Linked DNA regions of Alkalilimnicola ehrlichii MLHE-1. The protein of the gene in region 1 interacts with the protein of each later gene in a pairwise test. Links are inferred from orthologs where the notes say so. Each region holds a gene or a part of one and is shown on either strand. Other genes may lie near its edges.

What was found.
Region 2: the proteins of uvrA (region 1) and uvrB interact in binary tests that used the Escherichia coli proteins (3 or more experiments, as listed by UniProt). The link is inferred for Alkalilimnicola ehrlichii MLHE-1 from one-to-one orthologs.

The regions. Positions count from the first base shown.
Region 1 is NC_008340.1:3,112,941-3,127,937, reverse strand. What follows is about bases 7,005-10,373. They hold uvrA (excinuclease ABC subunit UvrA), read right to left. Parts: upstream 10,028-10,373; coding sequence 7,205-10,027; downstream 7,005-7,204. Other genes in these bases: MLG_RS13895 (MFS transporter), read left to right, coding at 10,143-10,373; MLG_RS13905 (gamma-glutamyl-gamma-aminobutyrate hydrolase family protein), read left to right, coding at 7,005-7,141. In the rest of the region: MLG_RS13930 (penicillin-binding protein 1A), read left to right, coding at 105-2,507; MLG_RS13925 (hypothetical protein), read left to right, coding at 2,537-3,181; MLG_RS13920 (citrate synthase), read right to left, coding at 3,253-4,551; MLG_RS13915 (type B 50S ribosomal protein L31), read right to left, coding at 4,924-5,178; MLG_RS13910 (amidoligase family protein), read left to right, coding at 5,352-6,377; more of MLG_RS13905, read left to right, coding at 6,353-7,004; more of MLG_RS13895, read left to right, coding at 10,374-11,363; ssb (single-stranded DNA-binding protein), read left to right, coding at 11,534-11,998; MLG_RS13885 (helix-turn-helix transcriptional regulator), read right to left, coding at 12,016-12,918; MLG_RS13880 (efflux RND transporter permease subunit), read left to right, coding at 13,120-14,997. UniProt on the Escherichia coli protein: The UvrABC repair system catalyzes the recognition and processing of DNA lesions. UvrA is an ATPase and a DNA-binding protein. A damage recognition complex composed of 2 UvrA and 2 UvrB subunits scans DNA for abnormalities.
Region 2 is NC_008340.1:1,256,049-1,270,659, forward strand. Bases 11,629-14,611 are described here. They hold uvrB (excinuclease ABC subunit UvrB), read left to right. Parts: upstream 11,629-12,097; coding sequence 12,098-14,125; downstream 14,126-14,611. Other genes in these bases: MLG_RS05565 (pyridoxal phosphate-dependent aminotransferase), read right to left, coding at 11,629-11,683; rluB (23S rRNA pseudouridine(2605) synthase RluB), read left to right, coding at 14,201-14,611. In the rest of the region: MLG_RS05505 (nitrous oxide reductase family maturation protein NosD), read left to right, coding at 1-15; MLG_RS05510 (ABC transporter ATP-binding protein), read left to right, coding at 12-938; MLG_RS05515 (ABC transporter permease), read left to right, coding at 935-1,762; MLG_RS05520 (nitrous oxide reductase accessory protein NosL), read left to right, coding at 1,772-2,353; MLG_RS05525 (alpha/beta hydrolase), read left to right, coding at 2,353-3,105; MLG_RS05530 (hypothetical protein), read left to right, coding at 3,139-3,753; MLG_RS05535 (nitrous oxide reductase accessory protein NosL), read left to right, coding at 3,776-4,321; MLG_RS05540 (copper-binding protein), read left to right, coding at 4,381-4,755; MLG_RS05545 (dipeptide ABC transporter ATP-binding protein), read right to left, coding at 4,873-6,882; MLG_RS05550 (ABC transporter permease), read right to left, coding at 6,882-7,679; MLG_RS05555 (ABC transporter permease), read right to left, coding at 7,681-8,637; MLG_RS05560 (ABC transporter substrate-binding protein), read right to left, coding at 8,658-10,229; more of MLG_RS05565, read right to left, coding at 10,505-11,628. UniProt on the Escherichia coli protein: The UvrABC repair system catalyzes the recognition and processing of DNA lesions. A damage recognition complex composed of 2 UvrA and 2 UvrB subunits scans DNA for abnormalities.

The DNA.
Region 1 (14,997 bases):
GCAAGGAACTCTTTGCCACTTTATACGGAACCCGGGGGACTGGACGCTGTCCTGATATACTCTAGTTCTGGTGCCCCACTCCAAGCGCGCTCTTACGATTTCATATGCGGCTATTCTCTCGACTCCTCCTCTGGCTGTTCGCCAGCCTGCTGTCCCTCGGTCTGGTGGGTCTGATCGCGGCGGCGGTGGCCTTTGCCATCCTCTCTCCGGGCCTGCCCTCGGTGGATACCCTGCGCGACGTGCGTCTGCAGGTGCCGTTGCGGGTGGTGACCCGGGAGGGCGCGCTGATCGCCGAGTATGGTGAGCAGCGCCGGATCCCGCTGGAGGCGGACGCCTTGCCACCGCAGCTGGTGCAGGCCTTCCTGGCCGCGGAGGATGACCGTTTCTTCGACCACCCCGGGGTCGACTACCAGGGGATCGCCCGCGCCGTTCGCCACCTCCTGCTCACCGGGGAAAAGGGGCCGGGTGGCAGCACCATTACCATGCAATTGGCGCGGAACTTTTTCCTTACCCGGGACCAGACCTTCCACCGCAAGGCGCAGGAGATCCTGCTGGCGCTGCAGATCGAGCGTGCGCTCAGTAAACAGGAGATCCTGGAGCTGTACCTCAACAAGATTTACCTGGGCCAGCGTGCCTACGGGGTGGGCGCAGCCGCCCAGATCTACTACGGCAAGGGGGTGGACGACCTGGACCTGGCCCAGATCGCCATGATCGCGGGGCTCCCCAAGGCGCCGTCGGCGTACAACCCGATCGCCAACCCCCGCCGGGCCGAGATCCGTCGGGCGTACGTGCTCGGCCGCATGCTGGCCGAGGGCTACATCACCGCCGAGCAGCATGCCGAGGCGGTGGATGCGCCACTCACGGCGCAGGTCCACGCCTCGTCGGTCGAGGTCTCGGCGCCCTACGTGGCCGAGATGGTGCGCCAGACCATGGTGGCCCAGTATGGCGAGGACGAGGCCTACAGCGGTGGCTACGTGGTGCGGACCACCATCGATGGCCGCATGCAGCGGGCGGCGGATCAGGCCCTGCGCGATGGCCTGCGGGCCTACGACCACCGGCGCGGCTATCGCGGCCCCGAGGCCCAGGTGGCCTTGACCGGGGATGAGGCGTCCGAGGACTGGGAGGCGCTGCTGGCGGATTACCCCCGTTTCGGGGGGCTCGAGGCGGCCCTGGTGCTGGCCGTGGACGATGACGCCCAACGCGCCCGGGTCTGGGTGCGTCGCCACGGTGAGATGGAACTGCCGTTCGAGGCGATGGCGTGGGCCCGCCCCTACCTCCGGCGCACCGCTCGCGGGCCGGCGCCGGAGAAGGTCTCCGACGTGCTCTCCGTGGGCGATATCATCCGCGTCGATCGAGCCGCCGAGGTGCCGCAACTGGCCGCGGTGCCGGCGGTGGAGGGGGCGCTGGTGGCCATGGACCCGGAGAATGGCGCCCTGCTGGCGCTCTCTGGCGGGTTTGACTACTTCCGCAGCTCCTTCAACCGGGCGGTGCAATCCCGGCGCCAGCCAGGCTCGGCCTTCAAGCCCTTCATCTACTCCGCAGCGCTGGCCAAGGGGTATTCGCCGGCTAGCATGTTGAGCGACACCCCGATCGTCATGCACGACGAATCCTTGGAGACCAGTTGGCGGCCGAGTAATTACAGCGGGCGTGTCTACGGTCCGACGCGCCTGCGCGAGGCCCTGGTGCACTCGCGCAATCTGGCCTCCATTCGGCTGCTGCGCAATCTGGGCATCGAGGACACCCTGGGGTACCTGGACGCGTTGGGCTTCGACACCCGTCGGATGCCCAGTGGTCTGTCGCTGGCGTTGGGCAGTGCCGAGATGACGCCCCTGGATCTGACCGCCGGTTACGCCCTGTTTGCCAATGGTGGCTTCCGGGTCATGCCCCATTTCATCGATCGGGTGGAGAGCGCCGAAGGCGAGGTGTTGTTTCAGGCGCGGCCGCCGGTGGCCTGTGTGGAGTGCAGTCAGTTGCAGGTGCAGACCGACCTGCAGGAGGAGACCGGTGGGGTGAACCTGCGGCCGGTGGCCGAGTCGGTGATGCCGGCCACGGACGCCTTTCTCATGACCAACATCATGCAGGATGTCATCCAGCGCGGAACGGGACGGGCGGCGGCCCGGCTGGGGCGCAGTGACCTGGCCGGGAAGACGGGAACCACCAACGATGGCCGCGATGCCTGGTTCGTGGGCTATAACAGCCGGATTGTCGCCGGTGCCTGGGTCGGCTTCGATAATAACGATCAGCTGGGACCGCGGGAGACCGGCGGTTCCACCGCGCTGCCCATCTGGACCGACTTTATGGAGCAGGCCCTCAACGGTGTTCCCGAGGCGCCGCCGCGCCAGCCCGAGGGCCTGGTTACCGTACGCATCGACCCCGAGGACGGCCGCCGGGTGCGTGCCGGCGAGGGTCGGAGCATGTTCGAGCTGTTCCGCGAGGACAACCTGCCGGACGTTACGCCTCGGGGTGGCGGCAGCGGGGCCGGGAGTCGGGAGCAGGATATCTTCTAGGCAGGGGCGTCAGCCCCCGGGAGGTGGCCATGGCCAAGCGATCCAGCACCAAGGACCTGCGCATGCGCGAGCGCCTGATCCAGGAGGCGGCCCGCATCATGGCCGATGAGGGTGTGCGGGACCACTACCAGGCCAAGCGCAAGGCCGCCGAGCGCCTGGGGGCCCGGGACACGCGCAACCTGCCCAGCAATCGGGAGGTGCAGGCGGCGCTGGTGGAATACCAGCGGCTGTTTCTGGGGGCCGAGCAGGGGGCTTACCTGCGGCTGTTGCGCGAGGCCGCCGTGCAGGCCATGGCCTTCTTCGAGCCCTTCCGGCCCCGGTTGGTGGGGCCGGTGCTCAGCGGTACGGCGGATCAGGCCTGCGACGTGCACCTGCATGTCTTCGCCGAGACGCCGGAGGAGATCACCCTGTTTCTGATGGAGCGCGGGATCCCACACGAGACCAGCGAGCGGCGCCTGCGCTTCGGGCGGGAGCACTGGGAGATGCGTCCCGTGATCCGCTTCGTGGCGGGAGAGCATGTGGTGGATTTGACCGTATTCAGCCCCAAGGGATTGCGTGAGGCGCCCCGCAGCCAGGTTGACGGCCGCCCCATGCAGCGGGCGGCGCTGGCGGAGGTGGAGGCGCTGCTGGCCAACGAGGATGAGGACCGGGCTGCCGAGCCCTTCCTACCCTGAGCGGGCAAAAAAAACCGGAAGGCCCGTGGGGGCCTTCCGGGGTGAGGGCGTCGGCGGTGCCGGCAGGGGAATCAGCTGCGCTGATCCACCGGCACGTAGTCGCGCTTGGCGGCGCCGGTGTAGAGCTGGCGCGGACGCCCGATGCGCTGCTCGGGGTCGTTGACCATCTCCATCCACTGCGCCAGCCAGCCCGGGGTGCGGCCCAGGGCAAACAGCACCGTGAAGAACTCGGTGGGGATGCCCAGCGCGCGGTAGATGATGCCCGAGTAGAAGTCGACGTTCGGGTAGAGCTTGCGCTCGACGAAGTACTCGTCCTGCAGGGCGATATCCTCCAGCTCCATGGCCAGCTCCAGCTGCGGGTCCTTGCCCACGCCGAGTTCCTCCAGGACCTCGTGACAGGTCTTGCGGATGATGGTGGCCCGCGGGTCGAAGTTCTTGTAGACCCGGTGACCGAAGCCCATCAGGCGGAAGGGGTCGTTCTTGTCCTTCGCCTTTTCGATGAACTTGGGCACGTTGGAGACGTCGCCGATCTCGTTGAGCATGTTCAGCACCGCCTCGTTGGCCCCCCCATGCGCCGGTCCCCACAGCGCGGCGCAACCAGCTGCGATGGCGGCGAAGGGGTTGGTGCCGGTGGAACCGGCCAGGCGCACCGTGGAGGTGGAGGCGTTCTGCTCGTGGTCAGCGTGCAGGATCAGGAGCTGGTCCAGCGCCCGCTCGGCCACGGGGTTAACCTCGTACTTCTCGGTGGGGCGGGAGAACAGCATGTTCAGCAGGTTCCCCGCGTAGGACAGGTGGTTCTGCGGGTAGACGAAGGGCTCGCCCACCAGGTGTTTGTAGGCCGCCGCGGCGATGGTCGGCATCTTGGCGATGACCCGGTGCGCGGTCAGCTCCCGGTTCTTCGGGTCGTTGATGTCCAGTTCGCCGTGGTAGAAGGCGGATAGCGACCCGACCACCCCGGTGAGCATGGCCATGGGGTGGGCGTTGTAATGAAAGCCGTCGAAGAAGTCCTTCAGGCTTTCGTTGAGCATGGTGTGGTTGGTCACCGAGCTGACGAACTGGTCCAGTTCGGCCTTGTTCGGCAATTCGCCGTGCAGCAGTAGGTAGGAGACCTCCAGGAAGGAGCTCTTCTCAGCCAGGTGTTCGATGGGGTAGCCGCGATACAGCAGCACGCCGTTGTCACCATCGATGAAGGTGACATCGCTTTTGCAGCTGGCGGTGGAGGTGAAGCCAGCGTCGTAAGTGAAGTAGCCCAGCTCGCCATAGACATTCTTGATGTCGATGACCTCGGGGCCGTGGGTGCCTTGATAGACCGGCAACTCCACGGATTTGCCGGTGCTGTTGTCGGTCAGGGTGACGGTCTTCTCGGACATGGAACGCTCTCCTAGACAGCTCTCGAAATACCGTGATGCCGGCGCGCCCGCGGGCGCCGGTCCTGCCCCCTAAGCCGGTCTTGGGGCAAGACATTCAGGCCGGTCACGGTCCGGGAGTTACTGAAAGGGTATTGCAAAAAAAACCCTTGTCATCAGCAATCCGTTCCTCTGGGGCCCATACCCCGACGTGGATGGGCCCCTCGCCCGCCTCCATGGTGCGTGGCGTCGGGCGACCCGGGGGAGGGCCCCCGGGATATCTATGCGGTGGTTAACCGCTTTTTATAATAGATATCTCGCTGTTTTGCAGTGAGATACAAAAAAGCGCCCGGGGTGCAGGCGCTTTGGAGCGACAGGGACGAGACAAGCCCGCCCTCAGTTGCCGGTGCTGATGCCGAACTTCTTCTGGAACTGATCCACCCGGCCACCGGAGCTCAGCGCGCGCTGCTTGCCGGTGTAGAAAGGGTGGCTCTTGCTGGAGACTTCCACCTTAAACAGCGGATACTCCTTGCCGTCCTCCCACTGGATGGTCTCGTTGGTACGGACCGTGGAGCGGGTGATGAACGCGAAATCGGAGGAGATGTCCTGAAACACCACCTCGCGGTATTTGGGATGAATGCCTTGCTTCATGGTTGCCACCTGGGTCACGGGACCGGGCACGACGTCCCGGAGAATGGCTGAGCTTGAAAGGCGGCTATCATAATGCCCGCCCGTCTCCTAGACAAGCCCCGCAACACTGAGAGTAGTATAGACCCTGTTTGCCGCGGTCCGGCCTGGGCAGGGGCCGCAACTGGAGAGTGCGATTGTCCGAGTCACAGCCATCCGCCGCCGAACCGCCCGGCTTCCCGCAACCGGCCCGCCCGCTGCGGGCGGACGGCCGGCCACGTCGGGTCGGTTTCGAGCTGGAGTTTGCCGGCCTGAGCCCGGAGGGCGCCGCCGCCGCCATCCAGGAGGCCTTTGGCGGTGAGGTTCAATCGGACAGCCGTTTCGTCAAACGGGTCGCCGGTACGGCCTGGGGCACCTTTAAAGTGGAGGTGGATGCCCGGGTGCTCAAGGAGCGCAGCTACCGTGCCCTGCTCAGCCAGATGGGCTTTAATCTCGATGATCGCACCCTGGACAGTCTGGACGAGCAGGTGCTGCGTCTGGCGAGCACGGTGGTGCCGGTGGAGGTCGTCTCGCCCCCGTTGCCGGTGGGCGAGGCCGGCCAGATCGAATCGCTGCGTGAGGCCCTGCGCCGCCGGCTTGCCCAGGGCACGCGGGCCGGCCTGGTCTATGCATTCGGCCTGCACCTCAATCCGGAGTTGCCCGAGCTGGAGGTGGACACCATCCGGGCCACCCTCCAGACCTACCTGCTCCTGCTGCCCTGGCTGAAGTGGCGTGACGATACGGACGCGGTGCGCCGGCTCACCCCGTTCATCCAGGACTTTCCCGCCGAGTACGTCCGGCGGCTGCTCCAGCCCGGGTATTGCCCCGGGCTCGGTGCCTTCATCGACGAGTTTCTGGCCTTCAATACCACCCGTAACCGCAGCCTGGACCTGATGCCGCTGCTGGCCCACGTGGACCCCGGCCGGGTGCGCCGGGCGCTGCCGGACGACCCACTCACCCAGGCACGACCCACTTGGCACTATCGCCTGCCCAACTGTCTGGTGGACGACCCCGACTGGCGTATCGCCCGGCCGTGGCGCGACTGGCTGATGGTGGAGCGGCTGGCGGATGACCCGCAGCGGTTGGGGCAACTGATGGCCGACTGGTGGGCACGCGGATTCAGCCTCACCGAGCATCGCTGGATACAGCACGTGGACCAATGCCTCGCCCGACTCGACCGCTGATTGGCGTCACCGGGCCGGACCGCGGCGGGGCGGCGGCCTGGCTGATGACCGCCGTGGCGGTGTGGCTGGCCGGTGGCCGGCCCTGCCGGATCACCCCGGCCCGCCCGGCGCCGCCGCGGCCCCTGGACGGCTTGATCCTGGGCGGTGGTGCGGATGTCGATCCGGGCCTCTATGGCGAGGAGCGGGTGGAGCCCGGGGAGTTGCGCCGGGGCAGGACGGTGTGGTGGCGGTTTCTGCTCTCCTGGCTCTTGCTGCCGGTGCTTTATCTGTTGCGCTGGCTGCTCAGCATCAGCCCGGGGCCGCGGGGGGATCGCGGTCGCGACGGGGTGGAGTGGCGCCTGCTGGCGGACGCACTGGCCCGCGATGTGCCGGTGCTGGGCATCTGTCGCGGTGCACAGTTGCTCAATGTCTATATGGGCGGCTCCCTGCACCAGGATCTGAGCAGCTTCTATCAGGAGAGCCCGCAGGTACACAGCATTTGGCCCTATAAGCGGGTGACGGTGCGGCGCGACGCCCAGCTCTATCGCTGGCTGGGGCCCCATACGCGGGTAAACTCCCTCCACCGTCAGGCCATCGCCGAACTGGGTGAGGGCCTGAAGGCGGCGGCCTGGGAGCGGACCGGCGTGGTGCAGGCGGTGGAGGGCGACGGCGGTGCCCTATTGTTGGGTGTCCAGTGGCACCCGGAGTACCTCCCACAGCGGCGCGAGCAGCGCGCCCTTTTCCGCGCCCTGGTGCGGGCGGCCGCGACACAGGCAGGGCCCTGACCACCGGGGTGCGCGACATCATCGATCCACCCCGGCGCCGCAGCGTTGCCCCGTGGCCGGGGGTTAGGGACGCAGCAGCGGTCGCAGGAAGCGGCCCGTATGGGAGGCCTCCACCCGGGTGATGGCCTCCGGCGTGCCGGTGGCCACGATGCGGCCGCCGCCGTCGCCCCCTTCCGGGCCCAGGTCGATCACGTGATCGGCGGTCTTGATCACATCCAGGTTGTGCTCAATGACCACCACGGTGTTGCCGTGATCCACCAGCCGCTGGAGCACGGAGAGCAGTTGCGCGATGTCGTGGAAGTGCAGGCCGGTAGTGGGTTCATCCAGGATGTAGAGGGTCCGGCCGGTGTCCCGGCGGGCCAACTCGCGGGCCAGTTTCACCCGTTGGGCCTCGCCGCCGGACAGGGTGGTGGCGCTCTGGCCCAGGTGGATGTAGCCCAGGCCCACGTCCATCAGCGTCTGCAGCCGCCGGCGGATGCCGGGGATGGCGTCGAAGACGGCCAGGGCCTCCTCCACGGTCAGCTCCAGCACCTGGGCAATGTCCAGCCCCTTGTAGCGGATCTCCAGGGTCTCGCGGTTGTAGCGCCGGCCCTTGCAGACGTCGCAGGGCACGTGCAGGTCGGGCAGAAAGTGCATCTCCACCCGGATCACCCCGTCCCCCTGGCAGGCCTCGCAGCGCCCGCCCTTCACGTTGAAGGAGAAACGCCCGGGGCCGTAGCCGCGTGAGCGCGCCTCCGGGGTGCCGGCGAACAGCTCACGCAGCGGCGTGAACAGCCCGGTGTAGGTGGCGGGGTTGGAGCGCGGGGTGCGGCCGATGGGGGCCTGATCGATGTCGATGACCTTATCAAACAGCGCCAGATGGTCCATGCCGCGACAGGGGGCCGGGGCGGCGCTGGCGCCGTTCAGCTCGCGGGCCGCATAGCGGAACAGGGTGTCGTTGATGAGCGTGGATTTGCCCGAGCCGGACACCCCGGTGATGGCCACGAACAGCCCGGCGGGGATGCCCGCGTCCACGTTCTTGAGGTTGTGCCCGGTGGCGCCGCGCAGCCAGGCGACCCGGTCGGGCTGCACCGGCCGGCGTTCGGCGGGCACCGGGATCTCGCGCCGGCCGGCCAGGTAGTCGCCGGTGAGCGAGTCGGGGTGCGCTGCGATCTCGGTCGGGGTGCCCTGCGCGACCACCCAACCGCCGTGCACCCCGGCCCCCGGGCCCATGTCCACCACGTGGTCGGCGGCGCGGATGGCGTCCTCGTCGTGCTCGACCACAATCACCGTGTTGCCCAGGTCGCGCAGCCGCATCAGGGTGTTGAGCAGCCGCTGGTTGTCGCGCTGGTGCAGGCCGATGGAGGGCTCGTCCAGCACGTACATCACCCCGGTGAGGCCGGCGCCGATCTGACTGGCCAGGCGGATGCGCTGCGCCTCGCCGCCGGACAGGGTGTCGGCGGCCCGATCCAGGCTCAGGTAATCCAGTCCCACGTTGACCAGAAAGCTGAGCCGGGTGGTGATCTCCCGCAGGATGCGTCCGGCGATCTCGCCGCGCGCCCCCTCCAGCTTCAGCGCCTCGAAATGACCCAGGGTGCGGCCTACCGGCATGCGTGCCACCTCCGGCAGGGTGAGCGGGCCGACGAAGACGTGACGGGCGGCCTGGTTGAGCCGGGTGCCGTCGCAGCTCGGGCAGGTCTGCACCGCCTGGTAACGGGCCAGCTCCTCGCGCACCGCCGCCGAGTCCGTCTCCCGGTAGCGCCGGGCCATGTTGGGGATGATGCCCTCGAAGGCGTGGCGGCGACGGGTTTCGCCCCGCGGGCCGGGGTAGCGGAAGTCGATCTCCTCGTCCCCGGAGCCGAACAGCACGGTATCGCGGATGCCCTCGGGCAGGTCCTGCCAGGGGGTCTCCGGGTCGAAGTCGTGGTGCTTCGCCAGTGACTGGATCATGGCGTGGTACCAGGCGTTGCGCCGGTCCCAGCCGCGCACCGCGCCGGCGGTTAGGGGCAATTCCGGGTGCACCACCACCCGCGCCGGGTCGAAGAAGGTCCGCACGCCCAGGCCGTCGCAGTCGGGGCAGGCCCCGCGCGGGTTGTTGAAGGAGAAGATGCGCGGCTCCAACTCGCTGATGGCGTAGCCGCACTCGGGGCAGGCGTAGCGCGAGGAGAAGACCAGCGGCGCCCGCGCCGGGTCGTCCATCCAGGCGGCCCGGACCAGACCGTCCGACAGCGCCAGCGCCGTCTCCACCGAGTCGGCCAGCCGGGTGGCGAGGTCCGGCCGCACCCGGAAGCGGTCCACCACCGCCTCGATGGTGTGGCGCCGTTTGGGGTCCAGGGCCGGCACACTGTCGATGTCGTGGACCTCGCCGTCCACCCGGGCGCGCACATAGCCCTGGGTGCGCAGGGTGTCGATCACCTCCCGGTGTTCGCCCTTGCGTCCGTCCACCACCGGCGCCAGGAGCATGATCTTCTCGCCCTCGGGCAGGGCCAGGATCCGGTCGACGATCTGCGAGACCGTCTGGGCATTCAGCTCGATGTCGTGCTCGGGGCAGTGGGGGCGGCCAGCGCGGGCGTAGAGCAGGCGCAGGTAGTCGTGGATCTCGGTGACGGTGCCCACCGTGGAGCGGGGGTTGTGGGAGGTGGATTTCTGCTCGATGGAGATGGCCGGCGACAGGCCCTCGATGTGGTCCACGTCCGGCTTTTCCATCATCGAGAGGAACTGCCGGGCGTAGGCGGAGAGCGACTCTACGTAGCGACGCTGGCCCTCGGCATAAAGCGTGTCGAAGGCCAGCGAGGACTTGCCGGAGCCGGACAGGCCGGTGATCACCACCAGCCGCTCGCGCGGCAGCGACAGGTGCACATCCTGCAGGTTGTGGGTGCGGGCGCCTTCGATGCGGATATGGTCCATGCCTGCGCTGGGGCTCCTCCTTGCGGGATGAGGGAGTGTCCGGGGTCGCTGCTGGGGATTTGCAACGAACCTGCTAGTATATCGCGCCTGTCCACCGCCAACGGAACGCTCCACTGTGTCTGCCCGGACCGCCGCCAAGACGCCGCTCAACGCCGCCGAACGCCGTGCCGCCATGGGTCTGGCCGGGGTCTTTGGCCTGCGCATGTTCGGCCTGTTCCTGATCCTGCCGGTCTTCGCCCTTTATGCCCCCGGCCTGGAGGGGGCGACCCCGCTGTTGATCGGCCTGGCTCTGGGTGTCTACGGGCTCACCCAGGCCTGTCTCCAGATCCCCATGGGCATGGCCTCCGACCGCTGGGGCCGGAAACCGGTGATTGCGGCCGGACTGGTGGTATTCGCCATCGGTAGCGTGGTGGCGGCCACGGCGGATGGCATCTGGGGGGTGATCCTGGGGCGGGCCCTGCAGGGGGGCGGGGCCATCGCCGCGGCGGTGATGGCACTGGCCGCCGATGTCACCCGCGAGACCCACCGGGCGCGCGCCTTTGCCGCCATCGGCATGAGCGTGGGGCTGGCCTTCCTGCTGGCGCTGATGGTGGCGCCCCCGCTCACCGCCCTAGGCGGGCTGCAGGGGTTGTTCTGGCTCACCGCGGGGGCCTCGCTGGTGGGGCTGGTGATTGTCGCCCGCATGCCCCGCCCGGCGCGACCCGCCCAGTCGGCGGTCTCCGGCAGCCTGCGGCGCAGCCTCACCGACCCGGACCTGATGCGCCTGAACGTGGGCATCTTCGTGCTGCACGCGGCGCTCACCGGCATCTTTGTGGCCCTGCCATTGCTCATCCAGGCCCGCTTCGGACTGGAGGCGGCCCAGCACTGGCGGGTCTGGGTGCCGCTGCTGATCACCTCGGTGGCGGGCATGCTGCCGCTGCTCATCATCGCCGAGCGCCGCGGCGCCATGCACCGGCTGATCCCGCTGGCGGTTACCGCCATGGCCCTGGGGCTGATGGGCCTGGGGCTGCTGATGGCCGCGCCGGTCGCGGTCTGGTTGGTGGCCTTATGGCTTTACTTCGTCAGCTTCAATCTACTGGAGGCCGCGATGCCTTCGCTGGTGTCCCGCTTCGCGCCCGGCGAGGCCCGCGGCGCGGCCATGGGGGTGTATGCCTCGGCCCAGTTTCTGGGGGCCTTTGCCGGCGGCCTGTTCGGCGGGATCCTGGCCGGGGCCTTCGGGCCGGTGGGGGTGATGCTGGGGTGTGCTGCCATGGTGTCGCTCTGGGCCTTGCTGGCGCGGGGCCAGCGGGCGCCGTTGCCGGTGGGCACGCCCCGCGCTTCAGAGGGTTCCGGCTGAGCGGGCGGGTTTAATGGTCGGGGGAAAAACGGTAGATTGTCAGGCCAGTCCGGGGCCGATCACACCCGCCGGGGTACCCGCGGACCAGGCAGTGGGCCGCTGAGAAGGGCTCAACAGGGACGTTAACCACCCGGCACCCCGCCGGTCATCATCTTCAGGAGTAAGCAGTCATGGCACGAGGCGTCAATAAAGTCATCCTTATCGGCAACCTGGGCGTGGACCCGGAGGTGCGCTACACCGCCAACGGCAGTGCGGTCACCAATGTCCGCCTGGCCACCACCGACACCTGGCGCGACAAGCAGTCGGGTGAGCAACAGGAGCGCACCGAGTGGCACCGCATCGTCTTCTTCGGCAAGCTCGCCGAAATCGCCGGTGAGTACCTGCGCAAGGGCTCGAAGGTCTACATCGAGGGCCGGCTGCAGACCCGCAAGTGGCAGGGCCAGGACGGCCAGGACCGCTACACCACAGAGATTGTCGCCAACGATATGCAGATGCTGGACAGCCGGGGCGGCGCGGGTGACATGGGTGGCTCCGGCGGCGGGCAGTCCCGCGGGCGGCCGGCGGATGACCGGGGCGGCCGGCAGGACAACATGGGTGACGATGCGGGCGCCTTTGAGGACGATATTCCTTTCTAGCCACCCGGTCGCGCGGTTCAGGCATTGAAAACGACACGGCCGAGGTCGCTCAGGTCGTAGCCCTGCATCTCGTCTGCATGGGCCTGCAGCCGCGGGTCGCCCGCGAAGCGCACCAATGCCTGAACCGGCGGTTCAAAGTAGCTGCGTCGGCGCATGGCCAGGTCGAAGCACTCCCAGTGCAGCGGGAGGAAATCCAGGCCGTGCCGTCGGGCCGCGGCCTCCACCGCCACGCCGGTGTCGGCCTCCCCCTGGCGCACCGACAGCGCCAGATCATCCTCGGACAGGGCCGGGTGCTGGGTGAGATTCAGCCGGGCGCGGTCGATACCGGCCTGGTCCAGCAGCCACCGGAATAGGGTATCGGCGCCGGCCTCCGATTGCCGGTGGGCGATGCGCAGCCCCGGCCGGATCAGATCGGCGAGCGCATGGATACCCTTGGGGTTACCCGGGGCCAGCAGTAACCCCTGACGGCGGCGTGCCCAGCGAATGATCACCAGATCGCGCATACCGCCCAGGCCCAGGCGGGCCGGTACATTGTAGTCGCCGCTCTCCGGATCGAGGATGTGCATGCCGGCCGCCATCGCTTCGCCTTCTAACAGGCGCCGTACCCCATCGGCGCTGCCCCGGCAGAGGGTGGCCAGGCCGGTGCGGGACTCGCGCAGGGCCCAATCCAGCAGCGGATCCTGGCTGCCGGCCAGCACCGGTGGCGCCGGCCGGGTGCTGCGTTGATCCCCTTCCAGGTGGTTCATGATCCACAGGTCGATGACCTCGCGCGGGAACAGCAGTTTCCCGGTCACCTTGGTGCTGGGGATGAGCCCCTGGCGGACCAGGTCGTAAACCTTGCGCGGTTTGAGGCGGAGGTACGCCGCCACCTCATCGGTGGTCAGATAGCGCGGGTGGGTAGGCAGGCCGTTGGAGGTCATGTCGGTCGTCACTATGCCGGCGTGGACAGGCCCGATGATAGCGTGCTGAGGCGGCGTTGTCGGTGTGGCAGGGGGGCGATCCCTATTATATATTAGAGAAACGTGATATAAATTCCGGGCGCCTGGCAGGACTCTGCCTGTGCGGATGTCACTCGCGCCCGCTTTGGGCCGTCGGCAAGCGAAAGCAATGGGAGGATCTGAATGGGTGCACGGCTGACGGACTGGTGTATGGACCACCGCCGGTGGATCTTCGCCGCCATGGTGCTGATGGTGGTGGTCCTGGGTGCAATGATTCCGCGCATCCAGATCGACACCGATCCCGAGAACATGCTGCCGGCGGACCAGCCGGACCGGGTGCTCCACAATCAGGTCCAGACCCAGTTCAACCTCCACGACATGATCGTCGTCGGCCAGGTGAACGACGTCCACGCCGACGGCGTCTTCAACCCCGAGTCGCTGGCCGCCCACTACCACCTGACCCGCGCCATCGAGCAGATCGACGGGGTGGTGAGCCGTGATCTGCTCTCCATGGCGGCGGTGGACAATGTGGAGCAGGCCGCTCCCGGCACCATCGACTACGATTGGCTGATCCCCGCGCCGCCGGCCACCCCGGCAGAGGCGGAGCGCATCCGCACCGCAGTGGCCCGGTTGCCCATGTATCAGGGCACGCTCGCCTCGGAAGACGGCACGGCGGCGGCGATCTTCGTGCCGGTGGAAAGCAAGGACCAGAGCCACCGGATCGCTCAGGAGATCCGCGCCGTGATCGACGGGCTGGGGGTGGATGACGCCTTCCATATCACCGGGCAGCCGGTGGCGCAGGATACCTTCGGTGTGGAGATGTTCCAGCAGATGGCCATTTCCGCGCCGCTGGCGGGGCTGATCATCTTCCTGGTGATGCTCTACTTCTTCCGCAGCGTGCCCATGGTGGTGGCCCCCATGCTGCTGGCCATGGCCACGGTGATCTCCACCATGGGGCTGCTGATCGGCACGGGCTTCACCGTGCACATCATGAGCTCCATGATCCCGATCTTCCTGATGCCGATTGCGGTGGTCGCCTCGGTCCACGTGCTCTCCAACTTCGCCGACCGCTACCGGCCCGGTGACGACCCGCGGGCGGTGATGCGCGGGGTCATGGACCGGCTGTTCAAGCCCGTGCTGTTCACCGCCCTGACCACCGGCGTCGGCTTCGCCTCGCTGCTGTTCACCCCCATCCCGCCGGTGCAGGTATTCGGCGGTTTCATCTCCTTCGGGGTGCTGGTGGCGCTGGTCTTGACCCTGACCTTCATCCCGGCCTACACCGCCGCGCTGCCGCGCCGTGCCCTGGACAGGATGTCCACGCGCACGGCCCAGGATGGCGAGGCGGGCAGCACCGCCAGGCTGTGCCACGTGCTGCAGGCCGGTGGTCGCCAGGCCGTCCGCCACCGTGGATTCGTCCTCGGGGGCTTGGCGGTGCTGGTGGTGGTGGCCGTCTACGGCATCTCTCAGATCCAGATCAATGACAACCCCACCCGCTGGTTCAAGTCCAGCCACGACATCCGGATCGCCGATAGCGTGCTCAACGAGCGTTTCTCCGGCACCTACGAGGCCTACCTGCGCCTTCGCCAGACCGGCCAGGACGCACTGGAGAGCGAGCTGCGCACCCGCGCTGAGGCGATTGTCGATGAGGCGGAGGCCGAGGGCTTCGGCATCAGCGACCGCTGGCAGGCGCTGTGGGCGGCCCACCGGGGCGAGGCCCCGCTGGGGGACCGGTTGGAGCGCCTGGCGGTGGAGATCGACGACCTGCTGTTCACGGTGGACCTGGACGAGGCGGTCCATTGGGAGCGGCTGCTCGACCTCGTGGAGGCGGCCCGAACGGACAGCCGCGCCTTCCAGAAGCCCGGGCATCTGGCCTGGATGGCGGCGTTGCAGGCCCACCTGGAGGCCGGCGGCCACATCGGCAAGGCCGGTTCGTTGGCGGACCTGGTGAAGACCATCAACCGTGAGCTGGTCAGCGGTGAGCCGGAGGACTACCGGCTGCCGGCGAGCGCCGGTGGCGTCTCGCAGGCGCTGCTGAGCTTCCAGAGCTCGCACCGCCCGCAC
Region 2 (14,611 bases), 1.8 Mb from region 1 along the record:
GAGGAACTCGGGTGAGCAAAGTAGTCAGTCTAGAGAGCGTCGATAAGCACTTCGGGTCGGTCCACGCGGTCACCGGTCTCACCCTCGGGCTGGAGGCCGGCGAGGTGCTGGGTTTGATGGGCCACAATGGGGCCGGTAAATCGACCACAATGAAACTTATCCTGGGCTTGCTGACGCCAACGGCCGGCAGCGTGGAGGTCTTTGGAAAGAGTCCTTCACAAAAGGAGGCGGCGGACCTGCGCGGCAGGATCGGCTATCTACCGGAGAATGTTTCCTTTTACGAGCAACTGACCGGCCGAGAGGTGCTGCGGTACTTTGCGGATCTGAAGAAGGTGGCCCGTAGCCTGGTCGGGACACTGCTCGAGCGGGTCGGCCTGGCCCACGCCGCGGACCGAAAGGTGCGGACCTATTCCAAGGGCATGCGTCAGCGGCTGGGCCTGGCGCAGGCGCTTTTGGGGGACCCGCAGCTACTCCTGATGGATGAGCCCACGGTGGGGCTTGATCCCATCGCGACCCGCGACTTCTACGACATGATGGATGACCTGCGCGGGAAGGGGGTGAGCATCATTCTCTGCTCTCACGTCCTCCCGGGCATTGAGCGCCATATCGACCGCGCCGCCATCATGGGCCAGGGCAAGCTGCTTGCCCAGGGCACACTCGATGAACTGCGGCGCCTCGCTGGGTTGCCTCAGACCATCAAGGTCTTTACCCGCACGCCCGACCGGATCCTCGCCCATGCGGAGGGCACCGGATTGGAGGGGCGTCGGGTGAACGGGCAGGCCGTCGAGATCGTTACCCACGATGGCCAGAAGGTGGACGTGCTCAGGCACCTGCTGGCCAGTGAGGGCGTGGACGACATGGAGTGGCAGCCGGCCTCGCTGGAGCACCTCTACGTGCACTTTGACAAACAAATGGAAGGGAGTGGGGCGCCGCGATGAACGCCATTTTCACTGTTGCCGGCAAGGAGTTTAGAGATGGTCTGAGAAACCGATGGGTGCTAGCCATTACCATCGTCTTTGCGCTCTTTGCGATCGGTCTGGCCTGGTTTGGGGCGGCGGCGGCCGGTCATGTCGGGTTTACCGGTGTGGCCACCACGATCATCAGCCTGGCCACCCTGGCTGTGTTCCTGATCCCGCTGATCGCGCTGATGCTCGCCTACGACAGCATCGTCGGGGAAGATCAGCAGGGCACCCTTCTGCTTCTGCTGACCTACCCGTTGTCACGCAGTCAATTGGTCACGGGTAAGTTCCTGGGCCATGCCAGCATTCTCGGGCTGTCCACGCTGGTGGGGTTCGGGGTTGCGGGTGTGGTCATCGGGCTGCTCGGGGGCGGAGTTGATGCCGGCCAGCTGGCGGGCGGGTTCGGCATGTTCATTGGCAGTGCGCTGCTGCTGGGCTGGTCCTTCATTGGAATGGCGTACCTGATCAGCGTGATGGTGGGGGACAAGTCCAAGGCCGCCGGCCTTGCCCTGGTGGTCTGGTTTCTGTTCGTTCTGGTCTATGACCTGGTGCTGCTTGCACTGCTGGTGGGGACCGAGGGGGCCGTCTCTTCGGTCCTGTTCCAGGTGCTGCTGCTCTTCAACCCCACTGATGTCTTCCGACTGATCAATCTGACCGGTTTTGAGGCGGCAAGGGAGTATGCGGGGCTGACGTCCGTGGGTGCCGACGCCTATTCGCTCCCCCTGCTGTTTGGTGTTTTGGCGGTTTGGGCGGTTGTGCCCTTTCTCCTGGCGATGTGGCGATTTCGTCACAGGACTGCTTGAGGTTTATAGATGACTGATCGGCGTACCCTGTTGAAGCTGTTTTCCGGCCTCCCCCTAGTGGGCCTGACGGTGGCGTGCAGCGAGACGGAGGACCAGACAGCGGCCTGCTCACCCAGGCCCTTCCACGACGATGAACTCTGTGTGTTGTGCGGCATGACGATTGTCGAATACCCCGGGCCGAAAGCCCAGGCCTGTGTCGATGACGGCACCCGGAACCTGGGATTTTGCTCCACCACTGACCTGTTTGCCTGGGCACTGCAGCCGGAGAACGCCACCCGGCTGCGCCGGGCCTACGTCCATGACATGGAGGGGCAGTCGTGGGAGTCCCCCGATGACAGCCTGCTGATGGTGGCTAAGCAGGCATATTACGTCGTCGGCGATCCCCGGATCGCTGCCATGGGCCTGACTCTGGTGCCCTTCGGTGACGACCGGCGGGCCGAAGCGCATAAACAGCACCTGGTCGATAACGGTGTGGACGACGCCCACATCCTGACCTACGACGAGATCGACTGGGATGTCCTAAACGAACTGAGTTCCGCGGTCGGCTCGATGGACTTCGAGCGCGCGCGGGAAATCATGGGTGACATGTGATGCAGGAAGGAAAGATTCAAGAAGAGTCCGATTATGAGGTCTCCAGCTGGGGGCAACTGGCCCCTGGCGAGGAGGTGCAGCGGGGACCGATGCTGATCTCGGACTGGAGCACCAACGAGCGGCCGGTGGCATCCGTGATCTGGCTGCACGGCCTTGGTGCGAATGGGACCGACTTTGATGGGGTTTTCCCCAAGATGCGGCAAACCAACCGTATTGGCATCCACCACGTGGTGCCCCACGCCCCGGTGCGGCGGATCACCGTGAACGACGGGGGGCTGCTCAGGGGGTGGTTTGATCTGTTCAGTCTGGATCTCGACGCCGAGGAGGATGTCGAGGGCATCCGCGATAGCCATGAACGGATCGTTGATCTGATCAGAGATGAGCAGGATGCAGGCATCCCGGCCAACCGGATCGTGCTGGCGGGCTACTCCCAGGGCGGCGCCATGGCCCTGCACACGGGGTTGCGGTACCCGGAGCCGCTCGCGGGCGTGGTCTGCCTTTCCGGCTATCTGCCGTTGCCGGAAACGCTGCAGGCGGAACAGCACCACGCCAACGCCGGTACCCCCATCTTCATGGCCCATGGCACGCGCGATGATGTCATGGACTTCGGGCGTGCCGAGCAGGGGCGCGAGAAGCTGAAGGCCCTCGGTCACGACGTGCATTGGGAGGATTACCCGATTATGCATGAGGTGTGCATTGAGGAAATGGACGCGCTGGATGAGTGGCTCATGGCGCGCCTGAAGCAGGACTGATGGGTCTCCGGTCACCTATTCGAGGTCACACAATTGAACAGCATTACCCAGAACTTTGGGGCTCATGGCCGCCTTCTGACCGCTCTGGCCGTTGCACTCCTCGGGGGCGGTTTCGCCTCCTCGGCTGCGGCCTGCCTGGAGGCCGGCGAGGAGACAGTCGGCGAGGTCAGTGATTCCTTCTGTGGTCAGGAGGGCTGGCCGCTCTTTTATGCCGGTGAGGTTGACGGGATCAAGACCTTCTTCGACGCCGAGTCCGGTGATCCGCAGATGCGATGGGACAGCGCCACCTGCCATCAGTGCGTGGGCGGCGTGGACACCTCATTTTCGGATGGTTACAGCAACACCTACGAAGTGCTGTGGGACTACGGCGACTCCGACGGCCTTGAAGGGTTTGATAGCGCTCGTTACTGCGCGGAGAAAGGCGAGGGGTGGTTCCTGCCCGCCATAGAGCAATTGGAACTGGTCTGGGAAAACCGGGACCGGATCGACTACTCGCAGGTCGGATGGTCCGATTCCGCGATGCCCTATTGGTCATCCACCGTGGACAAGGATACCGGCCAGGTACTGCATGTGCGGTTCATGGACGGTCAGCGGGCCATGTTTTTTACGCATTTCAGTCGGCTGGTGCGCTGTGCCCGGGCTGAATGAGGGTGTACAGAGGTAGAGGTATATGCTGACCAGGCGGTCCGCGATCATCCTGCTGGGACTCTCCCCCCTGATTGCGTTGAAGGGCTGTGGGGACGGATTGCGGGCCCAGTGTGATGCGGCCACCACGGCATCGGATGAGCGCTGTGCGCAATGCGGCATGGTGGTCGTGGACTATCCCGGCCCCAAGGGGCAGGTCTGCGTGGATGATGGCCGGAAGAACCTCAGTTTCTGCTCCACCACAGACCTGTTTGCCTGGGTGATGCAGGCGGAGAATGCTGGCCGTGTTCGCCAGGCGTACGTGCATGACCTGGGGGAGACCGACTGGGAGCAGCCGGACGACACGGCGTTGATCGTGGCCGATAAGGCGCTGTACGTCATGGGGGATCGCAGGATGGGGGCCATGGGGCCGACCCTCATCCCGTACGCCAGCGAACAGAAAGCCGAGCGCCACGCCCAGTCGCTTGAGAAGGGCCAGGTGCTCACCTATGAGGAGATCGACTGGGATGTCCTCAACGCTGTCACTCAATCAATGCTGGACAGCCCGGAAAGGCCCGAATATAGGCGGTGACCCCAAACCCGCGGTGGGTGATCCCGCGGTTTTTCAGAAACTGGTACGAGGATATTCCGATGAAGAGTTATTCTTTGCCCCTGGTGGTGACTTTGGCACTGCTCGTATGGTCCGTGGCGGGGCTGGCCCAGGATGTTGAGCGATCTGAAGTCTACCCGGTGAACGGGATTTTTGTCTCCTATGATGAGGCGGATCATGAAATTGTGGTGATTCATGAGGAGGTGCCCCAGGTCATGCGGGCCATGCGCATGATGCTCCGCCTGCCGGAAGGCGAGCCGGCCCCGCAATTCACCCACGGTGACAAAATTCGTTTTGGGATGCAGCGGCGTGCCGTTCAGGGCCACCAATGGTTCGCAATGGACCTCGAACCGTTACCGGAAGAGACCGCGCTGGTGCTGCCGGAGAAGGCGCTGGAACGCGAGGGGCTGAAATAAAAAACAAGAAAGTTCCTGAGGGGCCGGCGTTGGGCTGAGCCTCTGACTTCCTCCGTGTACCCCGGGTCGGCTTGTCCATCCGGGGTTTTTTCTGTCTGCCGGCTGGTGCGTCCCGGGCTAGCCGCCGGCCCCGTCGCCTCTATCCGGGCCCCGGGGCAGGCGCTCGCGGGGCAGGTGGCAAAGCACCCGGTGTCCCGGCGCCGGCCCGTGGTCCGGCGGCGGCGAGTGCGCGCAAATCGGCAGTACGTAGGGGCAACGGGTGTGGAAGGGGCACCCCTCGGGACGCCCCGCCGGGCCCGGGTTGTGGCCCGGCAGGCGGACCGGCGGGCGCCAGGCCCGGCCCGGATCCGGCGTGGCGGCCAGCAGGGCCGCGGTGTAGGGGTGGCCGGGGCCTGCAAAGACCGCCTCCACCGGGCCCTCCTCGACCACCTCGCCCAGGTACATCACCGCCACCCGGTCGGCCAGATAGCGCACCACCGCCAGGTCGTGGGAGATGAACAGGTAGGCCGCGCCGGTCTCCGCCTGCAGGCGCAAGAGCAGTTCTAGGATGGCGGCCTGAACCGAAACGTCCAGGGCCGAGGTGGGCTCGTCCAGCACCACCAGCTCCGGGGCACCGGCAAAGGCCCGGGCGATGGCGGCCCGTTGCCGCTGGCCGCCGGAGAGCTGCCCCGGGCGCCTTGCGCCCAACTCGCCGCTCAGTGCCACGCTGCCGAGCAGGGCAAGGGCCCGCTCGCGGGCCTGTTTTCGGCGCAGTCCACCCAGGGTGCGCGCCGCGCGCTGGAGCATGCTGGCGAGCCGGTGGCTGGGGTTGAGGGTGTCGTCCGGTGACTGGAACACCATCTGCAGACGGCGTAGGGTTCGTCCGCTGCGGCGGCGGAGGCGGCCGGCCAGGGGCTTGCCCTGAAGCTCCAAGGTACCTGCCGTGGCGGGCTTGAGCCCGGTGACGGCCCGGGCCAGGGTGGTCTTGCCGCTGCCGGACTCACCGACTAGCGCCAGGGTCTGCCCGCCGCCCAGGGTTAGTGAGACCTCCCGCAGCACCCGGACCCGGCCGTAATCGACGTTGAGGCCCTCGATCTTTAGGGCCGGGGGCCGGCCGTCGTCGGGCGTGGCGTCGGGCCGGGGCGCGGCGCGACTCGGGCGGACCGCCTGACCGGCGAGGTCCGGGAGCAGGCACCGGCTCTGCTGACTGGGCGCCACCGTGGCCAGCGGCACCGGGGCCGCTGTGCACTGGGGGGTGGCGATGGGACAGCGGGGCGCGAATACGCAGCCACCGGGCAGCGCGGACAGCTCCGGCGGGGTGCCGGGAATGGTGGCCAGCCCGCCGCGCCGCTTATCGCTGTCCAGGTTGGGGATGCACCGGCGCAGGGCCGCGGTATAGGGGTGCATGGGCTGCTCCAGCAGCGCTTGCGCCGGTCCCCGTTCCACCACCTCGCCGGCATACATGACCGCCAACTCGTCGCAGACCTGCCGCAGTACCGCCAGGTCGTGGCTGATGAAGAGCATGGCGGCACTGACCGTCCGGCGCAGCTCCGCGAACAGGGCGAGGATCTCCGCCTGCACGGTGGCGTCCAGGGCGGTGGTGGGTTCGTCCAGGATCAGAACCGCCGGGTCGGGCGCCAGGGCCATGGCGATCACCACCCGCTGCTGCATGCCACCGGAGAGTTCGTGCGGGTAGCGGTGTAGCAAGGCCTGCGGGGCCGGGATCTGCACCTTGCGCAGCATCTCGACCGTGGCATTACGGGCCGCGGCCCGGCCCATGCCGAAGTGCAGCCGGCAGACCTCGGCGATCTGTTCGCCCACCGGAATGGCGGGATTCAGGGCCGCCGCCGGCTGCTGGTAGACCGCGGCCACTTGGCGGCCACGCAGCCGCCGCAGCGCTTCAGGGGAGAGCCGCGCCAGGCTCTGGCCGGCGATACGGACCTCGCCCTGCTCGATGCGGGCGTTGCCCGGCAGGTAGCCGAGCGCGGCCATGGCCAGGGTGGACTTGCCGCAGCCGGACTCGCCGGCAATCCCCAGCGTCCGCCCGGGGGCGAGGCTCAACGAGACGTTGCGCACGGCGGGCAGGCGCTGGCCCCGGCGGCGGTAACTCAGGGTAAGGGCGTCGATCTCCAGCGCCGGTGTGCGCATCAGCCCTCCCGCTCCTGGAGTCCGTCGGCCATGAGCGAGAAGCCGACCACCACGAAGCCGATGGCGGCGGCGGGGAACAGCACCGTCCACGGGGCCTCGGTAAGTAGGGCGCGGTTCTCGCTGATCATCACCCCCCAGTCCGGGGCCGGGGGCTGCACCCCCATCCCCAGAAAGCCGAGGGTGGCGGAGGTGAACACCGCATAACCCACCCGGATAACCGCTTCCACCATCAGTGGGCCGCGGATGTTGGGCAACACCTCGCCGATCAGGATGTAGAGCCCCGACTCGCCCCGCAGCCGCGCCGCCTGCACGTACTCCCGCTCCACCTCCACCAGGGCGGCGGCCCGCGCCGTGCGGGCGATCAACGGCGCGAACACCAGGCCGATCACCACGATGACATTGACGGTGGAGGGCCCCAGGGCGGCCAGTGCCAGCAGCGCCAGTACGATGAGGGGAAAGGCCATGATGGCGTCCATCAACCGCATCAGGCCCTCGTCCCGCCAGCCGCCCAGGTAGGCCGCCAGCAACCCGATGGCGGTGCCCAGCGCCAGGCCCAGGACGGTGGCCGCCGGGGCGATGGCCAACACGTGCAGTCCGCCGTGCAGCACGCGGCTGAACATGTCGCGGCCGTAGTTATCGGTGCCGAACCAGTACTGGGCCGAGGGCGGCTGCTCCATGGCGTCAAAGGCGATGTCCAGCGGGTCGGCCGGGGCCAGCCAGGGGGCGAACAGGGCGCTGAACACCCAGGCGCTGACCATGGCCAGGCCCACCCAGAAGGTCGCCGGCAGACGGCCCATTTCAGCGCCCCCCCATGCCGCGGCGGACCTTGGGGTTGAGCGCGGCATAGACCAGATCGGCGAGCATGTTGGCCAGCGCGTAGACCAGGGTGATGAGCAGGGCGCAGCCGGCCAGCAGGGGGATGTCCTTGTCCAGGGCCGCGCCGTGGATCAGGCCGCCGATGCCGGGATAGCGGAACAGCGACTCCACCACCACCAGGCCACCCACCAGCCAGCCCACCTGGGCGCCGATGACCGTGACCGTGGGCAGCAGGGCGTTGCGCAACACGTGCCGGCGGATGACCACCCCGGGCGGGAGGCCCTTGAGGACGGCGGTGCGCGTGTAGTCCGCCCGCAACTCGGTGATCATGCCGTCCCGCGCCATGCGGAACAGATAGGCGAAGAGCAACAGCGCCAGCGACAGGGCCGGCATGAGCAGGTGGCGCAGGGTCTCCGGCAGTCCGCTGCCCTCCGGCGGCAGGGCCTGGACCGGCAGCCAGCCCAGCATCACCCCGAAGACCATGATCAGCAGCACCCCGGTGACGAACTCGGGCATGGCGCTGAGCACCAGGGCGGTGATCGAACCGGTGCGGTCCAGCCAGCCGCCGGCACGGCGGCCGGCGACCACCGCCGCCGCCAGGGCCGTGGGGATGAGCAGCGCCAGGGCGAGGCCGGCGAGCAGCAGCGAGCGGCCCAGCCGCTCCAGCGCCAGCGGCAGCACCGGGGCCTCCAGGGTGTAGGAGTGCCCCCAGTCGCCGCGCAGCACGCCGCCGACCCAGTCCAGGTAGCGCTGCACCACCGGTTGGTCCAGGCCCAGCTCGCGGTTCACCTGGGCCACCGCCGCCTCGTCGGCAAAGGGGCCGAGCATGATCCGGCCCACGTCGCCCGGCAGCACAGTGGTCAGGGCGAACACCAGCAGCGAGGCCACCACCAGGGTGAGCCCGAGCATCAACAGGCGCCGAAGCGTATAACGCAGCACGCTGGAAGGTGCCTCGCCGCCTAGGCCAGCCAGGCCCGGGTCAGGTCCAGGTAGTTGGCATTGTCCGCGCGGAGACCCTGCACCCGCCGACGCACCGGGCGCAGGGCCTGGGTGAAGTAAGTGATGGCCGCCGGCACCTCCTCGTGCAGCTTCCCGGCCAGGGTGGCCGTGAGCTGCCGGCGGCGCGCCGGATCGGTGGCCGCCTCCAGCTCGCTAAGGGCGGCGTCGAACTCATCATCGCGCCAATGGGGGGCGTTCCAGTCGGCGCCCCCCCGGAAGGCCGCCGCCAGGATCTGCTCCGGAACCGCCCGGCCCACCCAGTCGGTGAGGCCGAAGTTCACCTTGGTCCAGTGTTCGTAGTAGGTGTTCAGTGGTTCCACCCGCAGGTTCACGCGGATCCCGATCGGGTTCAGCATGCGTTCGACCAGGACGCCGTACTGCGGCAGTTCGGCCAGGCGACCGATGTGGAGGTCGATCTGGAAGCCATTGGGCACGCCGGCCTCGGCCAGCAGCGCCTGCGCCCGTTCCAGGTCGGGCTCGCGCCGGGCCAGGTCGATATCGGCCGCGTCCGGGTAGAGGGGCGCCACCGGGTGGTCGTTGCCCGGTTCGCCGTAGCCGCCAATGAGGTTGTTCACCATGGACTCCCGGCCCAGGGCCAGGGCCACGGCGCGGCGGAGGCGGACGTCCTCGAAAGGGGGCTGGTCGCAGCGCATGGCCAGTTGGCGGTGCTGGGTGCTGCGGGCGCTGAGCAGGTTGATCTCCTCGTTGTCCAGCAGCGGGCGGGCGTTCATATAGCTGGCGAACAGCATCATGTCGGCGGCGTTGCCGCGCAGGGCCAGCACCTGGGGCTGATCACCGTCGTACATCGCCATGCGCACCCGGTCCAGGTAGGGCCGTGGCGCGTCCCAATAGTCGGGGTTGCGCTCCAGCACGGCCTCTTCGCGGGCCTGGTAGTGGGTCAGTAGGAAGGGCCCGGTGCCGACGGGGTTACTGGCGAGATCGCCGTCGTGGTCGCGGGGAAGGATCACGGCGTTGTAGATCTGGGTGTAGTAGGGGAACGCGCCGATGGGCCGCGATAACTCGAAGCGGACGGTGTGCCGGTCGTCGGCGCTGATGCCCTCGGGCGGCAGAAAGTCCAACTGTGAGCGGGCCACACTGGCGACGTCCGGATCCACCAGGCGCCGGAAGCTGGCCACCACGTCGTCGGCCTCCAGCGGCCGGCCGTCGTTGAACTTCACCCCCTCGCGCAGGCGGAACACCCAGGTCCGCCCCTCGTCGGGCGTCTCCCAGTCCGTGGCCAGGGCCGGCTGCAGGTTCAGGTGCTCGTCCACGCGCACCAGGTATTCGGCCACCTGCTGCACCACGGCGATGGCACCGCCGGCGCTCATGCGCAGCGGATTGATGGTGGCGGCCTGGGGCAGGGCCACTCGCAGGGTCCCCCCGTGGCGGGGTTCGCCGGCCAGGGCGCCGGGTGCGGTCAGCCAGGGGAGCCCGCCGAGCCCGGCAGCGGCCCCGCCGATGCCCAGCGTCTGGAGCAATCGCCGGCGGCGCAGGTCGATGGTGGATAACGCAGTGGCCGGTTTGCGTCGCATAACTCTCTCCCCCTTGCCGGAAAACATCGGCCGGTTGGCGTCAGGACCACACGGCTACCCAGAAAGATGAACCGCCCCGGGCCGATAAGCAATGCAGAGCAGCCGGATCAGGCCTTGATGGGGTCCAATAGACGGGGGCACGGCCGCCGGGGTTGGGCCCGGGTTGGGAAGCAAAAAGGCCCCGGTGACGCGCACCGGGGCCTTTCGCTGAACCGCACCGGCCGAAAGCCGGCACTGCGCCCTGGCCATGGGCGCTTGTCGGAAGCCCGACCGCCTCAGCCCAGCGCCTTGGCGATCCGCTCCATGGCCTTCTCCAGGTTCTCCATGCTGGTGGCGAAGGAGATCCGGGCATAGCCCTCGAGACCGAAAGCGGAGCCGGGCACCAGGGCCACACCCTGCTCCAGCAGGAACCCGGCCAGTTCCACGTCATTGCCGACGCCGTCCAGCTTGTCGATGGCACCCTGCATATTGGGGAAGCAGTAGAAGGTGCCCTCGCAGGGGCGGCACTCGACGCCGTCGATCTTGTTCAGGGCGTCCACCACGAAGTCGTGGCGCTTCTTAAATTGCTCCAGCATGGGCGGGATGCAGCCCTGATCACCGTCCAGCGCCGCCACCGACGCGGCCTGGGAGACCGAGGCCGGGTTGGAGGTCGATTGGGACTGGATCTTCTTCATGGCGCCGATCAGCGCCTCGGGGCCCGCGGCATAACCGACCCGCCAGCCGGTCATGGCGTAGGCCTTGGACACCCCGTTGACCACCACGGTGCGGTCCTTCAGCTCCGGGCAGGCGTTGACGATGTTGACGAACTCACCCTCGAACAGGATGTGCTCGTAGATATCGTCGGTGACCACCACGATCTGCGGATGCTTCTTCAACACCTCGCCCAGCGCGGCCAGCTCGGCCTTGCTGTAGGCGGAACCGGTGGGATTGGACGGACTGTTGATCACGAACAGCCGGGTGCGGTCAGTGATCGCGCCCTCCAGCTGCTCGGGGGTGATCTTGAACCCCTGCTCCTGACCGGCCTCGATGATCACCGGCTCGGCGTCGGCCAGCTTGGCCATGTCCGGGTAGGACACCCAGTAGGGCGCCGGGATGATCACCTCGTCGCCCTCGTTGAGCAGGGCGCACATCAGGTTGTACAGCGAGTGCTTGGCGCCGGAGGAGACCAGCACCTGCTTGCCATCGTAGTCCAGGCCGTTCTCGCGCTTGAACTTATTGATCACGGCCTTCTTCAGCGCCGGAGTGCCGTCGACGGGGGTGTAGCGGGTCTCACCCTCGTTGATCGCCGTTATGGCTGCGTCTCTGATATGCTCAGGCGTGTCGAAATCAGGCTCGCCGGCCCCCAGGCCGATGATGTCCTTGCCCGCGGCGCGCAGTTCCGCCGCCTTGGCGGTCACCGCCAGAGTGGGAGAGGGCTTCACACGTTGAACCCGATTCGCCAGTTTGATATCCAAAGTTGCCTCCGTTTCTCGCTGAGTCTTAGCCGCGTAATTCTAACCGCTCGCGCCCGATCGTGCACATCGATGGCGGGGTAACCGTCAATGCGGGAGGTTTGTCGCCTGAACAACGAGGCTCATCGGGGGTCAGAGCCCGAACAGGAGAACACGGTAGAATCTGTCGTAGCGACTTGGGGTGTCGGGCGGGGGTGGTGTCCTTCAGGGCGACTTTGCGCACCGAGCAACGCAGCAAAAAGTCGGAGAAAAGGCGCGCCTGTCCGAGCGAAGCGAGTTCGCGCCGCCGACTTTTTGTGAGTAGCGCAGGGAACCCCGAAGGGGTGCGCAAGTGGAGCCCTGAAGGACATCACCCCCGCCCGACACCCCAAGTCGCCCTGAACGAAGCCCCAGGCCACACAGGCAGTGCTGACGATTATGACCGCCAGGTTCCAGCTCCAAAGCCGCTTCCAACCCGCCGGCGACCAGCCCACGGCCATCGCCTCGCTGGTCGAGGGCCTCAACGCCGGCGAACGCCACCAGACCCTGCTCGGCGTCACCGGCTCCGGCAAAACCTTCACCATGGCCAACGTCATCCAGGCCGTGCAGCGGCCTGCCATGGTCCTGGCCCCCAACAAGACCCTCGCCGCCCAACTCTACGGCGAGATGCGCGAGTTCTTCCCCAAGAACCGCGTCGAGTACTTCGTCTCCTACTACGACTACTACCAACCCGAGGCCTACGTCCCGGCCTCCGACACCTTCATCGAGAAGGACGCCTCGGTGAACGAACACATCGAACAGATGCGCCTGTCCGCCACCAAGGCCATCCTGGAACGGCAGGACACCATCATCGTCGCCTCCGTCTCCTCCATCTACGGCCTGGGCGACCCCCAGTCCTACATGGCCATGCTGCTGCACCTGGTGCGCGGCGAGACCATCGACCAGCGCCAGATCCTGCGCCGCCTGGCCGAAATGCAATACACCCGCAACGACATGGACTTCACCCGCGGCACCTACCGCGCCCGGGGCGAGGTCATCGACATCTTCCCGGCCGACGCCGAGGACGAGGCCGTGCGGGTGGAACTGTTCGACGACGAGATCGAAGAGCTGTCGCACTTCGACCCCCTCACCGGCGAAGTGCTGCGCCGCGTGCCGCGCCTGACCATCTACCCCAAGACCCACTACGTCACCCCCCGCGGCCAGGTGCTGCGCGCCATCGACGCCATTAAGGAGGAACTGCGCGACCGGCTGGCGGAGCTGCGCGCCGCCGACAAACTGGTGGAGGCCCAGCGCTTGGAGCAGCGCACCTTGTTCGATCTGGAGATGATGCACGAGCTGGGCTACTGCAACGGCATCGAGAACTACTCCCGGCACCTCTCCGGCCGCGCCCCCGGTGAGCCGCCGCCCACCCTGTTCGACTACGTGCCTGAGGACGCCGTGGTCTTCATCGACGAATCCCACGTCACCATTCCGCAGTTGGGCGGCATGTACAAAGGCGACCGCAGCCGCAAGCAGACCCTGGTGGACTACGGCTTCCGCCTGCCCTCGGCCCTGGACAACCGGCCGCTGAAATTCGAGGAGTGGTTGCGCCTGGCACCCCAGTGCGTGCTGGTCTCCGCCACCCCCGGCCCCTGGGAGCATGAGCACAGCCAGCGGGTGGTGGAGCAGGTGGTGCGCCCCACCGGCCTGCTCGATCCGGAAGTGGAGGTGCGCCCGGCGCTCAGCCAGGTGGACGACGTCTACGGCGAGATCACCGAGCGCGCCCGACGCGACGAGAGGGTGCTGGTCACCACCCTGACCAAGCGCATGGCCGAGGACCTGACCGAATACCTGCACGAGAACGGCGTGCGGGTGCGCTACCTGCACTCCGATGTGGACACCGTGGAGCGCACCGAGATCATCCGCGATCTACGCCTGGGCGAGTTTGACGTGCTGGTGGGCATCAACCTGCTGCGCGAGGGCCTGGACATCCCCGAGGTGTCGCTGGTGGCCATTTTGGATGCGGACAAGGAGGGGTTCCTGCGTTCCGAGCGCTCGCTGATTCAGACCATCGGCCGGGCGGCGCGTAACCTTGGCGGCAAGGCCATCCTTTACGGTGATGAGATCACCAACTCCATGCGCCGGGCCATTGACGAGACCGAGCGGCGCCGCGCCAAGCAGCAGGCCCACAACGAGGCCCATGGCATCACCCCGAAGGGGGTGCGCAAGGACGTGGCCGATATCATGGAGCGGGGCGGCGCCCCGATACCGGGCGCGCCGCGGGGCCGTATCGACAAGGTGGCGGAAGAGGCCGCCAAGTACGGCCGTTACACCCCGGCCGAGGCGGTCAAGCGCATCAAGCAGCTGGAGAAACAGATGCGCGAGCACGCCCGCAACCTGGAGTTTGAAGAGGCCGCCCAGCTACGCGACGAGATCAAGCGCCTGGAGCGCTACGCCCTGGGCCGACCCGACGTGGCCAGCGCCTGAGCGCGGCCTACACCCCATCGGCCTCCGGGCCATTCACCCTTTGGGCGCCCGGCCATGCCGGGCGATAATACCGCCATGTCTGAACAAGCAAACACCGAAAAACTGCAGAAGGTGCTGGCCCGCGCCGGGGTCGGCTCCCGCCGGCAGATGGAGGCCTGGATCGCCGAGGGGCGGGTCAAGGTCAACGGCCACGTTGCCCAACTGGGCGACCGGGTCACCGCCGAGGACCGGCTGCAGGTGGACGGCCGGCCGGTGGCCCGGCGCAAGCTCCAGCCGGAGCGCCGGGTGCTGCTCTACTACAAGCCGGAGGGGCAGGTCTGCACCCGTGACGACCCCGAGGGGCGGCCCACGGTCTTTGAGAACCTGCCCGAGGCGGATGGCCGTTGGGTGGTGGTGGGCCGGCTGGACCTGAACAGCCAGGGCCTGCTGTTATTCACCACCGACGGGGAACTGGCCAATCGGCTCATGCACCCGTCCAGCGGCATC